2 regions of the Wukongibacter baidiensis genome follow, and region 2 is predicted to be linked to the other one. Evidence: riboswitches for the same ligand, from Rfam matches in the RefSeq annotation. Region 2 holds a riboswitch; the other holds the start of a gene.

Region 1 (8,316 bases), 130 kb from region 2:
TAACTGTTAATAATAGAGTAAGAATTAATAATAAAATAAATGCTTTTCTCATTAGCTATCCCCCCGTTTCTTTATATACACATACCATCTTATACCATATTTTTCTAAGTTTCTATATTTTCTTTATAATATTAAGTAAATTGTAAGCACAACAAAACAAAGTGCCCTAAGGCACTTTTAGATTGTTGACAAAGTCAACAAGGTAGCAGGTTGTTGAGAAGGCTGAAGTTCAAGGCGTGCCGAAAGCAAGAGACCGTAGCGTATAAAGACATACGTAAGGGTTCTTGATTGAAGCAACAACGAAGAAATTCAGGTTTATCAACAGCCTGAAAGTGCCCTAGGGCGCTTTTCTACGAACTCATATTCACTTTTCTCTTCAATAAATATCTATTAATCTTTTTAACCCCTAACACCGTTAGTAATATGATCACCGAAAGTATTACTATAGTCCCTCCCGATGCTAACTCTAGATAGTATGATATGAATATCCCTGCTACCACAGCTACTTCAGCAAAGATTATCGAAAGTAGGGTAGCATGTCTGAAGCTTTTAGCTAGCTGTAGACTTGTTGCCACAGGTAACACCATGAGTGATGATACTAGAAGTATTCCCACTATTCTCATAGATACGGTTATTGTAGAAGCAATTAGAATTATAAATAGTAGGTTTATATATCTAACTGGAATTCCAGCAAGCTTTGCCGATACTTCATCAAAGGCTATATAAAAAAGTTCTTTGAATAAAAGCTTTATAGTTATAATAATCACTACACCAAGTATAGCAATAATCCATAGATCTCTAGGCAGTACCGTTGTGATACTTCCAAATAGGTATCCAAATAGATCTATGTTAAAGGATTTTGCAAAGCTTATGAGAACTACTGCTAGTCCTATGCCTGCCGATAATATGATGGCTATGGAAAGTTCAGCATACTCTTCATAGCTTTTCCTAAGCTTTTCTATGGCCAAGGCTGCCACTATAGAAAATATAAGGGACATACTTAGTGGATATACACCTGACAGGATTCCTGCAGCCACCCCTGCCAAGGCCACATGGGAAAGACTATCACCAATAAGAGACATCCTTCTAAGTACAATAAATATTCCTATTAGAGGGCACAATACACCGATGATGATACCTGCTAAAAGTGCCCGCTGCATAAAACCGTATTGTAATATTTCTAACATTGTCATATACTCCTTTGTTAAGATTAATGCCTGTGCACCAGCATATTCATACTGTCACCATAGAACTTAGTTAGTGATTCACTGAAGGATACCTTACAGCATTTGTTTTGAACTAAGAGCTTTTTGTCTCCCATACATGCTATTCTACTGACCTTTTCTGTTATTACCCCTATGTCGTGGGATATCATAACTATAGTTATATTCATTTCCTTATTAAATCTCTCTAAGAGATCATAGAATTCTCCCTGTGATGCAATATCTATACCAACGGTAGGTTCATCTAAGAAAATAATCTCTGGTTCACTAATAAGTGTTCTGGCTATAAAGACTTTTTGCTGCTGACCTCCCGATAGATTTCCAATCAATCTATGCCTATAGTCCTCCATACCAACAATTTTCAAGGTCTCATAGACCTTTTCTTTATGTTCTTTCTTAATTGATTTAAATAGACCAATCCTAGGAAAGAGGTTGGCAGCTACTATTTCCTCTACCGTGGCCGGGAAGGCGCCATTAAACGAAGTAGCTTTTTGAGCTACGTATCCTACCCTGCCCCATTCTTTGAAGTTCTTTATATCCTGTCCAAATATTTTTGTACTTCCTTTTTGAGGTTTTAATAGTCCAAGTATTAATTTAAATAGGGTACTTTTAGCCGAACCATTTGGTCCAACTATTCCTAAATAATCACCTTTAAATATCTCAAAGTTAATATCCTCTAGAACCAACTTCTCATCATATCCAAAGGAAAGATTCTCTACACTTACTATTTTATTCATAAGATCATCACCACTTTATTATACGTTTAGTCTATCTCTCATGATTATACCCCGTATTGGGTATTCCTACACTTCAATTTTATTGAATTAACCTCTTGACTTAGGATAAAATTAGTGATAGTGTTTAATTAATAACAGAATATATATTTTCTTCAGGGCAGGGTGTAATTCCCGACCGGCGGTATAGCCCGCGAACCATGGAACATGGTTGATCTGGTGTAACTCCAGAGCCGACAGTATAGTCTGGATGGAAGAAGAAAGATTTTTTTGTGCATATTTTGCGACTACGCCCTGGAGTATATCTTCAGGGCTTTTCCTATTTTTCAGTTTAATTAAGGAGGATGATTATTAATGGAAAGAACTATTTCTAAGAAAAATAAAGCATTTAATACGCGACCACTATCTTCAACTAATTCTTTAGTAAAAATCTCATTGCTATCTGTTATAGCATATGTACTTATGCTTATTGAACTTCCAATACCTTTGTTTCCGGCATTTTTAAAAATAGATTTAAGTGATATGCCTGCGCTGATTGGAGCATTTGCCCTCGGTCCTATAGCTGGTGTTATGATAGAACTTATCAAAAACCTGCTGCATTTTATCACAAAAACATCTACCGGTGGTGTTGGAGAGCTTGCTAACTTTTTAATAGGTGCTTCAATGGTAATACCTGCTGGTATCTTCTATGCTAGAAGTAAGAAAAAGTCTACGGCTCTTATCGGTATGTTAATTGGTACTGCTCTAATGGCAATCGTTGGTGCCATTGCAAACTACTATATTCTTATACCTTTTTATTCTAAGATGATGCCAATAGATCAAATTATTGCATGGAGTGCAGCTGCAAACGGAGCCATAACGGATTTAAAAACCCTTATACTTTATGCAGTAGTCCCTTTCAATCTTATAAAGGGAGCCGTTATATCGGTTTTAACAATACTTATTTACAAGAAAATCTCACATTTGTTGATTAATAAAAGAGCATAGTGATGCTTTAAGTATTGTATTCCAAAGCCAATTTCGAAAATAAAATATTTTAATATTTATACAAAAAAAGCTGTGTAATCCCATATTTTGAGATTACACAGCTTTTTATACTTCCTTATATACTACTCTCCAGAGGATTCATCAGATACATCTTCGATTATTATCTGTGATTTGTCCTCATCCACTGTTTCTTGTTTATCTACATCTTCAATGACAATTACATTCTCATCTTCAATCTCTTCAATCACTACTTCCTCTTTATTTGATTCATTATATGTATCCTCAGTAGCTTCTTGCCCCTCTTCTGTTGCATCAACATCTACATCACTCTCATTATTTTCGTCTGGTTCTGAAGTCTCATCGTCACCATTATTTTCTTCATCAGAATCTATCTCTATAGTCTCTGTATCTCCATCCCAATCTACTTTAAGACCAAAGGTTTCTGAAATGAATCTAAGTGGTACATAAGTTCTAGAGTTCATCACCTGAGATTTAGTATCGAGCTCTACCTCTTCTCCATTCACATACACTTTATTATCATCGAGGGGTAACAGTATCTCCATATCTTCCTTTGAAATTGTTACTTCCCTTGTTTCTGCATTCCACTCAACGTCTGCTCCAAAACCCTCCACTATAGCTCTAACAGGAACTAATGTCCTACTTCCCTTTATTACTGGGGGTGTATCAAACTTCATATCGGCTTTTTTAGATACTATGCTATCTATCTCTAGAACTTTTATATCTTCTCCGTCCTTTAATAGTTCTTCTTTTGCTTCTTCAATCTTTTCAAGCTCTTCTTCAGTATACTTGCTTCTTATAATTTCTTTTCTCTTAATCTTAACGGTCTTCATATCCTGCTTCAATTCTTCCATTTTACCCTTAAGTTCTTGGATTTGCCCACTAAGCTCTTCTGCTAATTCAGCATTTTCTTCTGCTTTTGCTTCTTCAAATTGTTTTTCTAATTCATCTTTTTTTGCCTCTAATTCATCTTTTTCTGCTTCGATTCCATTCTTTTCTTGCTCTAATTTATCCTTTAATACTTTCCAAGGTTTGTCTTTCCCTTTATTCGTTTCTTCTTCATCATCTATATCTACTTCTTCATTAGAAGTGCTTTCATCTTCATTACCAGCTGTTTCTTCTTTGTCTACTTCTACATCCTTATCTTCATCTTTCCCTTTATTAGTATTTTTTTCTTCCTTCTCCTGTTTAGGTTTTTCCTTGTTTGCATTGCCTTTCCCTTTTTCTCCTGCAAAAACAAATGTGGCACTTGATAGCATTAATGTAAAAATTAATATCACTGCTAAAAGCTTCTTAAACATACTTTGTCCTCCTTTTTTCATCGGTATTGTCTCCATAATAGAATACGTATAGTAATAAGAATTTAGGTACCTCATTGCAAATATTATTTAGCTATATATAATACGATAAACATCTCACATTCTGGAGATTTGGCATCTAGCGTTTCTAGAGATGTTAAATCTTCGGAATGTAATAGATTTTTCGTAACTTATATATTGCCGAATAAAGGTTTTATTTTATATGTTTTTCCTTATATACTATTATCGATTAGCTTGATGACAAAGCATAGACTCAATTATTTTTTTAGGACTTTTGACCTATTTTAAATTTTTTTTTATTAATTTTCATGTCAAGCAGGAAATTTGTCTCATTTTGTATAATCTTAATATATTGGACAAACTTTCTGATAATTCTACTCTGTATAAGATATATCTATAAATCAATTTTCGATTTCTTATAATGTAATATTCAGTACTTTTAAGGATATTAAAAAAATCCACACATAAAATATTTATTGTGATTCCTATGATGTTAAAATAAACAAATTCTAAAAAAGTTGGTGTTGGGTATGGAAAATTTCAAAACAAAAATAGTTACGATAGACGTTGTAGAAGCTGGTATGATTGCTGCTCAAGATATCTTTACTGATGTTGGCCAAATGCTAATAGCTGAAAATACTGAACTAGACGAAAGAAGTTTAAGGAAACTAAGACTTTATGGTATTCATGATATACCAGTCAAGGAATTCATTGAGAATTTCGACATGGGAGACGTGTCCTCTAATCCTACTAAGGAGCTCGTGAAGAACTCTAAGGAATTTAAGGTCTTTGAATCATCCTATAGTGACCATACGGTATCTTTAAAGGACGAAATGTTAAATATCAGTGATGGTAAGAACGTTGATGTTTCCCAATTGTTTTCTGTTAGCGAAGAATTACTTACTACGGTAAAATATAAAAGCAATTTATTTGGCTTTTTAAGCAATCTAGAAGTTTTTGATGACTATACCTATACCCATTGTTTAAATGTTTCATTAATATCTCATACTTTAGGACAATGGCTAGGTTTTACTGAAAAACAACTCATGCATTTATCAGTTGCAGGTTTACTCCATGATATCGGTAAAACTAAAATAGATAAAAGTATTTTAAATAAACCCGGTAAGCTTACTGAGGAAGAATTTGAAGAAATGAAAAAACATCCAGTATATGGTTTTCAATCCATAGAAAAACAAGATATTCCTTACAATATCAAAATGGCTGTTCTCATGCACCATGAAAGATATGATGGAAGCGGCTATCCACTAAATGCAAAAAATAATCAAATTAATGACTTTGCAAAAATAGTTGCTATAGCAGATGTTTATGATGCCTTGACATCTAATCGTCCCTATAGAAACAAATTCGATCCATTCCATGTAATTCGTCAATTTGAGCAAGAATATTTTAGACATCTAGATACTAAGCTCTTAATGACCTTTCTTCAAAATATTGCCTATTGTTATTTAGACAGATGGTGCGTACTTTCTACAGGAGAGGAAGGAAAAATTATATTTATTAATAAGCATATGCCTTCTAGACCAATTGTTCAAGTTGATGGTACTATTATAGATTTGAGCCAAGAAGAAGATATCTTTGTTGGTAAAATAATTTAGAAAATGTTTTTGGTGCGAGTGCGAGGTGCGGAATTGAGGTCATTCTCTTAAGAACTTCAGTAAATATAAAAAGGTGTCTCAAAAGACACCTTTTTTATTATTCTCCAAATACTTGAACTACTTCCTTTAGCTTTTCTCTGATTGGTATATTTTGTGGACATGCCTCTTCGCACTGTCCGCATTCAATACATCTTGAAGCCCTAGACTCCTCTTTTATGAACATTTTATATCGCTTCTTCTCATCCTCCATATTATCAAACATAGATGCATCATTATAAAACTCAAAGGCTCTAGGTATAGCCACATCTACTGGACATGGTAGACAGTATTTACAAGAAGTACAGTTTACTTTTATTTTTTCTTCGTACATATCACAAACTTTAGAGATCAGATTATGCTCTTCATCGGTAAGGGAGTTTGGCATTCCTTCATCTGCATATTTAATATTTTCTTCAACTTGCTCCAATGTCGACATTCCACTAAGTACCGTACTCACCTCTGGGTAATCCCATATATACTTAAATGCCCATTCGACAGGAGTCCTCTTAACCTGTGCACTATTCCAAAGATTCATTACTTCATTGGGAACTCTGGATACTAATCTTCCTCCCCTTAAGGGCTCCATTATTACTATTCCTATTCCTTTATCGGTAGCATACTTAAGTCCTTCCTTACCGGCTTGATAATCTTCATCTACAAAATTGTATTGTATCTGGCAGAAGGTCCAATCATGGGCATCAACTATTTCTTTAAACAGCTCTACCTTATCATGGAATGAAAATCCAATGTACTTCACCCTTCCATCCTTTAGAATACTATCCAAGAATTCAAACAAACCATTTTCCGTTAAGTTTTTCCAGTATGTTTCATTTAGATTATGAACTAAATAAAAATCTATATATTCAGTTTGCAGCTTTTCTAGTTGCTCGTTTAAATATTTGTCCATATCTTCTCTTGTCTTTACAAGCCAACTTGGAAGCTTAGTTGCTAGATATACCTTCTCTCTATATCCATCCTTTAGGGCCTTCCCAACCAAGGGCTCACTCATACCTCCATGATACGGATATGCTGTATCAACATAATTTACTCCATTGTCTATTGCATAACGAAGCATTTCAATAGCTTTTTCCTCATCAATGTTTTTAGTATCCTCATCTATAGTTGGGAATCTCATACATCCAAAACCAAGTACTGATACCTCTTCGTCTGTCTTACCAAATTTTCTATATAGCATTGTATCCCTCCATCTCACTATTTGTAGTTACATCCGAGTTAAAAGCTCATAATAGTTTTTACATCTTCGCTTCGATATTTGAGCCTTATTTCAATTTCTTCAATAGATACCGGCTTGCTAAATAAAAATCCCTGATACTCATCACATTTATTTTCTTTCAGGAACTTTAGCTGCTGAGTAGTTTCCACACCCTCCGATACTACCTTTATCCCCATAGATTTAGCCATATTAATCAGAGACGTTATGATGGATTCATCCTTTTTGTCCTTTACTATCCCATCAATAAATAATTTATCAATCTTTAACACATCCACAGGGAATGTCTTTAAATAGCATAGTGATGAGTACCCTGTTCCAAAATCATCTAAATGTATTTGAATATTATGCTTTTTAAGCTGGTTTAATATCCTAAGGGCATAATCTTTATTTTCCATTGCTGTGGTTTCAGTAATTTCCATGCTGATGAAGGATGTATCTATATCATTATTTTTCAATATAGATTCTACCCTCTCAATAAAGGTTTTCTCATTAAATAGTTGTGCCGATATATTAACTGCAATGTTTACTGGGTCAAGTCCGTTATCTCCCCAATTTCTGATTTGCTCACAAACCAACCCAAGTACATGTAAATCGATTTCCTTTATTATACCTGTTTCTTCTGCAATCTTAATAAACTCACTAGGATAAAGTAACCCAAACTTTGGATGATTCCATCTAAGCAGTGCTTCCAGTCCAGTAATTCTCCCTGTCGGTATATCAACCTTTGGCTGATATGTAAGGTAGAACTCTTCCTTTTCCAAGGCTATTCTTAGCCCCTCGGCAACCTGTAGCTTTCTTACTGATAGATCATTCATTGAATCATCATATATCTCAAAATTATTTTTTCCATTTTCCTTTGCCTTGTACATGGCTATGTCTGCATTCTTGAATAGCGTATCTAGGTCCTCACCGTTATCGGGAAAGACAGATATTCCAATACTACATGAAGTGTGAATATGTATACCGTTTAATATGAATGCTTCTTTAAATTTCTCAATTACCCTATTGGCTATACACTCTACTTCATCATACTCCGTAACGTCATGAAGTACTATTACAAATTCATCACCGCCGAGTCGAGCAACGATATCATTATTCCTTATTACATTTCTTAATCGTATAGATGCTTTTTTCAATAGATCGTCA
Region 2 (8,316 bases):
CTAGCTGAGGAAGTCTTGCCATAGTACCATCATCGTTCATTATTTCACAGATAACGCCAGCAGGGTAAAGACCTGCAAGCTTTGCAAGATCTACTGAAGCTTCTGTATGGCCAGCTCTCTTAAGAACACCACCCTCCTTTGCTTCTAGTGGGAAAATATGACCTGGTTTTTTAAAATCTTCTGGTCTCGAATCCTTATCAAGCACCTTCTCTATGGTCAGTGCTCTTTCAAAGGCTGATATACCTGTTGTGGTATCCATTGCATCGATGGACACCGTAAAGGCTGTTCTATGGCTATCAGTATTCTCATTAACCATTTGATGGATTTCTAGCTCCTTTAGCCTTTTAGAAACTATAGGCATACATATCAGACCTCTACCAAATTTAGCCATGAAATTTACTGCTTCAGCTGAAGCCTTTTCTGCTGCAACTATTAGATCTCCTTCATTTTCTCTATCCTCATCATCAACTACAACAACCATTTTTCCTAGTTTTATATCTTCAATAGCTTCTTCAATAGAATTAAATTTAAACATTTTATCACCTCATCTAATAAAATCCATGTTTTTTAAGGAACTCCATATCAATACTACTTTTAGAATCCTCAACTTTTTGATTGAAGTTCATCAATTTTTCAATATATTTTCCAACCATGTCACACTCTAAATTGACTTCAGTCCCCATGGACTTGTCTAGCAGTGTAGTAACATCCTTTGTATGGGGGATTATAGAAACCTTAAATGATTTTTCATCCACATAGGCTACCGTTAAGCTTACACCATCAATGGCTATAGAGCCCTTATGAATTATATATCTAAGTATTTCAGGTGAAGTCTGTATAGTAATCCAATAGGCATTATCCTCTTTATCAAATGCTGAGATTATTCCGATTCCATCAATATGACCGCTGACAATATGACCGCCAAGCCTATCACCTAACCTCAAAGCTCTCTCAATATTAACCTTATCTCCAGATGTTAAACTATTTAGATTGCTTCTTCTCATGGTCTCAGCCATCACATCTACAGCAAATGTATTGGAACTAAAATCAGTAACCGTTAAGCATACCCCATTTGTACTTATGCTATCTCCTAGCTTTACACCATCCAAGACATCCGTAGCCTTAATTACTATCTTTGCTGACTTAGCCCCCTTGAGGACTGACTGAACTATACCTATTTCTTCCACTAGTCCAGTAAACATTACTATCCCCTCCTTTTTACCTTACATATCCTTCAATCATAATATCTGGCCCAAAACTATGGGTTTTCATATTATCCAATGAAAAAGCAGACTTAACCAATGGAACACCATCACCCTCTACAGGAGTTTTAGAAAGGCTTCCTCCGATTATCTTAGGTGCTATAAAGAAATTAACTTTATCTACAATTCCTGTATCTAAAGCGGAATAATTAAGGGCACCACCACCCTCTAAAAGGATACTATCAATACCCATCTCACCTAGCTTTTCCATAAGTACATTTAAATCAACCCTTTCATTTTTTAAAGGGATAACTAATACCTCTACACCTTTCTCCTTAAGCTCTGCGACTTTTTCAGAATCTGCAAGCTTAGTAGTAGCTATAATGGTTCTAGCCTTAGAAGTGTTTTTTACTACATTGGCATCAGGTGGAATTCTACATTTGCTATCAACTATAATTCTTACCGGATTCTTACCCTCGAAATCAGGAATTCTAGTAGTGAGTAGGGGATTATCAACCAAAACAGTACCTATTCCAACCATTATTCCAGCGTATTTATGCCTTAACCTATGTACATACTCCCTTGATAAGCTAGAGGTAATCCACTTGGAATCAGCAAATTTTGTGGCTATTTTTCCATCCAATGACATAGCTGACTTCATAAGACAAAAGGGCAATTTAGTTGTAATATATTTAATAAATATCTCATTTAGTTTCTGAGCTTCATCCTTCAAAACCCCTGTTATAACCTCGATACCATTTTCCCTTAATTTTTTCACACCATTTCCAGCCACTAAAGGGTTTGGATCAAGGGTTGCTATTACCACTCTTTTTATTCCTCTTTCAATTATGGCATTGACACATGGAGGTGTTTTACCATAGTGTGAGCAGGGTTCCAGGGTTACATACATAGTTGAATTCACTGGATCATCAGTAGTGGAGTTTAAAGCTTCGATTTCAGCATGATTACCTCCGAAAAATCTATGATAGCCTTCGCCGATGACCTTTCCGTTCTTTACAATTACACATCCAACCATGGGATTAGGATTTACAAAACCTTCCCCGTTTTTAGCCAAACTCAAGGCTCTTTTCATATACTGTATATCCATAAAAACACTCCTTTCCATAAGAGGGTGTTACAAACCTTACAATCTAATTCTTAATCTTTAGCTTTAACAAAAGCAGTTCACTTTATCTACAAAACTGTAGATATATTTAGCTCTATAGCTTTTGTAACCTCTCGTTATGTGTTATCTTTCAAATAAAGCTTTGACAAATCTCTTTAAGCCACATAAAAAAGCCCTGAAGCTTTTACTTCAGGGCTAAATATACGATAGATGTTGTGTTATAGTGCTATATGTACAACATAAATAGCATTATAGACACACCATTATAAGTCTCCTTCTACCATCCAGACTATACTGTCGGCTCTGGAATTTCACCAGATCAACCCCAATGAATAGGGTTCGCGGGCTATACCGCCGGTCGGGAATTGCACCCTGCCCCGAAGGAAAATATTCAATTTTCCAAAACTGATTAATATTGCTTAATTATTATCGTAAGGATATCATTATAATATTTAAATGTCAAGAGGATTTAATGCGAGTTTGATTTTGTCATAGCTTTATAGTCATACATTCTCTTATCCGCAAGCTTTATCAAATCATTTAGATACTTAGAATCATCAGGAAAGGAAACTATACCGTAACTAAAGCTCACAAAGATTTCCATATCCATTATTTTTATAGGGGATCTGTTCAAATATTTTATAACCTCAGACAGTCTTTTCTCTAAATCAAGAGTAGTAGAGTTAAAGAAGACTCCAATGAATTCATCCCCACCATATCTCGCAAATAAATCGGACTCTCTGATATTTTCGTTTATTGTTTCAGCAAACTTAGTTATAACCATATCACCAATTGCATGACCATAGGTATCGTTGATTTTTTTAAGATTATTTAAATCAAATAGAACTAAACAAAAAGCTTCATCATATCTAAGGGCCTTTTTATAAAACTTATCTAGTAGCTCATCGAAATAACATCTATTATAGGCGCATGTCATAGTATCATATCTAGATAGATAAACTATTTTCTCTATAAGTTCATGATTTTTAATAGCTATGCCTATCTGATTAGAAAAATATTCGGCAACCAATAGATCGTCCTCATTAAAGGCATCTATATTAAGACTATCAATATTTATCATACCGTATAGTTTGTTATCAATAACTATAGGTGTACTTAAGGTGGTTTTAATATCCAAGGCACCTATATCCTCTAATGTCTTGTATGTTTCGCTACTTAAGATAGTGTTGTCGAAGGAACGAATATCCTTGATGATACATGGTTTAGTAATATTGCCATGACTTTTTTTCCATAAAAAGGTTTCCTCAAGCTTAAATCTAATTCTTTTTAAGCTATCTATATCAAAGCCAACAGCAGCCTTGTATTCGACTATATTATCCTTGGTTAAAATTATAAAACTCCCCTTATCAGCATCATCTATAGTACTTATCAATTTTTCAAGTATAAGCCTGTACAAATCCTCAGTATCGTTGATTTCAATAGTAGAATGACTTACTTCTAACATAACGTCCCTAACCTTATTAGCTTTTTCTAACTTAGAATTAACAACAGAATACTTATTTAGTAACGTATCTTGTTCTTTTATAAGGAGATTATAGTTTTCGATGATTACTTGAAGATTATCAAGAAAAAAGACGATGTATTTGAAAAAGCGCTTTTTATTTGGTTTAGGCATCTTAGAATCTGGATGTTCTTTAATTGTATTGTCGACTGCTTTATGTAAGAGGAATAAATTTTTATTTATATAATGCAAGGTCAAAAAAGTTGTAGAAATTCCAAGTAGAGATAAAAAAACAATTTGAAAAGTAGTGATATTTTCGCTAAAGAGGTGATAAGGCAATAGAAGTCCTAAGGTTGAATTAAAAATTATAACTAATATGAGTATTACTATGAAGACACATAGATCCATTAGCATATCTTATCACCTCAAAAATTACTTCTTAAGATTATTATGACTTAATCCAGATTAAAAATTGTTTAAGTTGCTTGTTGTTATCTATTATAGGTTTCGTATTTTTCAGGCATACAGCACTTGCATAAATTATAATCGCTATTTAAGAGTAGAAGCCTATTAACCTGTGATTCTGTATCTAGCATTTTTACATGAGATTCTATAATCTTATGTATATTACAACTTTTCTTTTCATGTTCAAGGTCGTGGATAACCTTAGATAATGGGTTAACATCTACAAGATAACGCCTACCGTCATATGGATGTTCTTTTCTTCTCATATTAATATGCCCCCTTAATATTGTACTTTAATAGAGATTCAAGGAAAACTATTAATTTATACACATAAATTAAGTTCTACTATATAAACCCTATATAATAAATTATATTTCTAAACTGTAAAATCCTGCATGTTTTCTACAATTTTCTCAAAAAATACATTAAAAAAATATTATTTCCGATGCAATTGGTTTATATAAATTTTTTTGCCAGCTCAAGTCCACACCAAACGGCTAAAAGCCCAATTAATAAATTCGCAGCAATACTAATAAAGGCTAGCTTATAATGAGATTGTTTCATCAAAGAAAAAGTCTCGTAGGAGAATGTTGAAAAAGTAGTTAAAGCTCCCATCATACCAGTACCTAAAAGTAGTCTTGTATTAGGGCTTAAGTCAACTACCTCCTTGCCAAAGATTGCTAAAAACCCCAATAGGAAACATCCTAAAATATTAACAGCAAAGGTTCCATAGGGAAATTTATTACCAAATACATTATGTGTAGCAAGAGTTATGAAATAACGTAGATTACTTCCAATAAAACCTCCAAGTCCGAGGGCTAATACTTTTTTCATATCTATTCCTCCTCGTATAACAAATAATATTATAAAGAATAATAAAATATATTCAATTTTAACATAAAAGCAAAAGAATTATAAATAGTTTTACCTGAGTCTTTGCAAGAAGTACCTCAATCTTAACTTAACTTTTAAATTAAGGGGTATAATTTCTACTTAATTTTTTATTAAATATTTATTAAATGTTTATTACATATGAAAAGAATACTACATGTCATATGGCAAATAGTGATATATTATTCATGAAGGGTATAATGTTATAAGGGAATAGATAATCTAGGATAAAAAGTGTTTCCTGCGAAAGGGGTGAATAGCATATTTGGTTTTGAATTGTCCTATCCAATTATCTGGATAATTGTAGCGGTAATATTTGCGATAATTGAAGCATTGACCTTTGGTCTTGCAACAATATGGTTTGCAATAGGAGCCCTGGTGGCTATGTTATCTGCCATGATAGGAATAGGTATTATGGGGCAGATATTTGTCTTTTTAATAGCCTCGGCAGTCTTGTTATACTTTACTAGACCGGTAGCTAAAAAGTATTTAAAAATAGGTTCCACTAAAACTAATGTGGATAGTATAGTTGGTTTGGTAGGTATAGTCATCAAGAAAATTGAACCATTCAACACGGGTCAGGTTAAGGTTGCAGGTCAAATCTGGACTGCTAAATCCTTAGGTGACAAGGAAATACAAGAAGGTAAACAGGTTGAAGTAATTAGAGTTGAGGGCGTAAAACTTATAGTAAAAATTAAATAAGGAGGGTTTAATATGCCGTTAATAATAAGTTTGTTTTTAATAATTATTGGGATATTTGTAGTAGTTACGAATATTAGAATCGTACCTCAAGCCCATGCTTTTGTAATAGAAAGGCTTGGAGCATATCAAGGAACATGGAGCGTTGGTCTTCACGTTAAGATTCCCTTCGTAGATAGAGTTGCTAAAAAAGTTTCATTAAAGGAAAGGGTAGTGGATTTTCCACCACAGCCAGTTATAACTAAGGATAATGTTACAATGCAAATAGACACGGTAGTTTATTTCCAAATAACTGATCCAAAGCTATATACATATGGAGTTGACAATCCAATAGCAGCTATAGAAAACCTTACTGCAACTACTTTAAGAAACATCATAGGTGAACTAGAACTTGATGAAACATTAACTTCAAGGGACATTATTAACACAAAGATGAGAAGTATATTGGATGAAGCCACTGATCCTTGGGGAATTAAGGTGAACCGTGTTGAAGTTAAGAACATAATTCCACCTCAAGACATTCAAGAGGCAATGGAAAAACAAATGAGAGCCGAAAGAGAGAGAAGAGAGGCTATATTAAGAGCTGAAGGAGAAAAGAAATCAGCAGTTCTTAGAGCAGAGGGTAAGAAGCAATCTGCTATCCTTGAAGCGGAAGCAGAAAAGCAAGCTACAATTCTTAGAGCAGAGGCTAAGAAGGAAGCTGCTGTTAGAGAAGCAGAAGGTAGAGCAGAAGCAATAATTAAAGTACAGAAAGCTACAGCTGAAGGTTTAAAAATGCTTAAGGAATCTGCACCAAGTAAAGAAGTTATATCTATCAAGAGTTTAGAAGCCTTTGCTAAGGCAGCAGACGGTAAAGCAACTAAGATAATAATCCCTTCAGAAATACAAAGTTTAGCTGGTTTAGCTACTTCATTAACTGAAATAGTTAAGAAAGAAGATAAAGAGGCTTAAAGATGAATTGAATAGAGAGTAGACCTTGGTCTACTCCTCATTCTGTTAAGCTTCTAATATAAAATGTTAGTAAAGAAAAATACATATATTATTTTCTCGTTTTATGAGTTGCAAGAGATATAAAAATAAGATATTTTTAAAAAAATTAAAGGAAAGAACAAAATTGATTGAAAACGTATAGCGATTTGTTTAATAACATTATTAATCAAGTACTATATGTCAATATATAATCAATTAGGGGGACTGAAAATGGAATTTCAAAGAAAAAGTATTATCAAGAACATTGTTACAGTTTTATTTTTAGTTTTATTAATCGGATCTAGTATTTTATTTGCGGATATACTGGAAGAAGACGTTACAGTATATGCTGAGTCTGGTGATTTCTTAGATGATGAAAAAGAAAATACTGATTCAACTGATATTGACACATCAAATAGTAATGCAAATTACGAAATGACGTATGCTGCAAACAGCAAACTTGATGATGCAGAAGAAAAACTAAATGATGACTATGATGAATATACAAAGGGTGATGATGAGCTAAAATTCAAATATGATTTAAAGCAAACACCAACCTATGTAAGGGTAGAAATGAAAGGTACGAATTTTAAAAGATCTGGTTCAGAATGGTCAAAAAGAGGCGAGGATGATTTCCAAGACTTCCTAAAGGATATAGGAGACGAAGTACAAGATGAGATAGATAAAGAGGTTTACATATATTTAGAAGATAAAGAGAAGAAAGACATTGGAAAATACGAATACGATAATAATAAGTTAAAAGTAATAGAGGAATATGGCGGAAATAATGACGATGATGTAGATAAAATAGAAGAGACGCTAAACGATGATTATGATAAATATAAAGAAGGAAAAGAAGATTTAAAATTTAAATATGATGTAAAGAATTCATCAAGCTATGTAAAGGTAGAAATGGAAGGAACCAACTTCAAAAGAACCGAGTCGGCGTGGGAAAAGAGAGATAACGATGAATTTGAAGAGTTTATAGAAAAGATTGCTAAGGAAGTACAAGATGAGATAGATAAAAAGGTTAAGATAGATGTAGAGGATGAGGATAATAAAGAAACAGCAGAGTATGAATATGACGATAAAGAACTAGATATAAAAAGCGAGTACGGCGAAGATGATGATGGTGATGCAGATAAAGTAGAAGAGACGCTAAACGACGACTATGATAAGTATACAAAGGGAGATGAAGATTTAAAATTTAAGTATGAGGTAAAAGCGTATTCAAGCTATGTAAAGGTAGAAATGGAAGGAACAAACTTCAAAAGAACCGATTCAGATTGGGAGAAGAGAGACGACGATGACTTCCAAGACTTTATAGAAAAGATTGCCGAGGAAGTACAAGATGAGATAAACAAAAAGGTTAAGATATATGTAGATGATAAGGATAGCAAAGAAACAGCAGAGTATGAATATGACGATGATAAATTAGATGTAAAAAGCGAGTACGGTGAAGATGATAATGGCGATGTTGACAAAGTAGAAGAAACACTAAA

Evidence for each region. Region 2 has a riboswitch for FMN ahead of ribD (bifunctional diaminohydroxyphosphoribosylaminopyrimidine deaminase/5-amino-6-(5-phosphoribosylamino)uracil reductase RibD). Riboswitches for the same ligand answer to the same signal wherever they lie in the genome.
Region 1: another riboswitch for FMN. It lies ahead of R9X47_RS18365 (ECF transporter S component); the one in region 2 lies ahead of ribD (bifunctional diaminohydroxyphosphoribosylaminopyrimidine deaminase/5-amino-6-(5-phosphoribosylamino)uracil reductase RibD).

Annotation. Positions count from the first base shown of each region.
Region 1 is NZ_CP138202.1:4,055,186-4,063,501, reverse strand. It holds gene R9X47_RS18380 (leucine-rich repeat domain-containing protein) at 1-52, opposite strand, end outside; gene R9X47_RS18375 (metal ABC transporter permease) at 351-1,187, opposite strand; gene R9X47_RS18370 (metal ABC transporter ATP-binding protein) at 1,211-1,960, opposite strand; FMN riboswitch at 2,105-2,223, shown strand; gene R9X47_RS18365 (ECF transporter S component) at 2,312-2,944, shown strand; gene R9X47_RS18360 (copper amine oxidase N-terminal domain-containing protein) at 3,067-4,263, opposite strand; gene R9X47_RS18355 (HD-GYP domain-containing protein) at 4,812-5,897, shown strand; gene R9X47_RS18350 (aldo/keto reductase) at 5,995-7,131, opposite strand; gene R9X47_RS18345 (putative bifunctional diguanylate cyclase/phosphodiesterase) at 7,170-8,316, opposite strand, start outside.
Region 2 is NZ_CP138202.1:3,928,605-3,936,920, forward strand. It holds gene R9X47_RS17770 (bifunctional 3,4-dihydroxy-2-butanone-4-phosphate synthase/GTP cyclohydrolase II) at 1-535, opposite strand, end outside; gene R9X47_RS17775 (riboflavin synthase) at 549-1,202, opposite strand; gene ribD (bifunctional diaminohydroxyphosphoribosylaminopyrimidine deaminase/5-amino-6-(5-phosphoribosylamino)uracil reductase RibD) at 1,219-2,310, opposite strand; FMN riboswitch at 2,597-2,717, opposite strand; gene R9X47_RS17785 (sensor domain-containing diguanylate cyclase) at 2,798-4,204, opposite strand; gene R9X47_RS17790 (hypothetical protein) at 4,282-4,521, opposite strand; gene crcB (fluoride efflux transporter CrcB) at 4,712-5,089, opposite strand; gene R9X47_RS17800 (NfeD family protein) at 5,381-5,848, shown strand; gene R9X47_RS17805 (SPFH domain-containing protein) at 5,861-6,796, shown strand; gene R9X47_RS17810 (hypothetical protein) at 7,046-8,316, shown strand, end outside.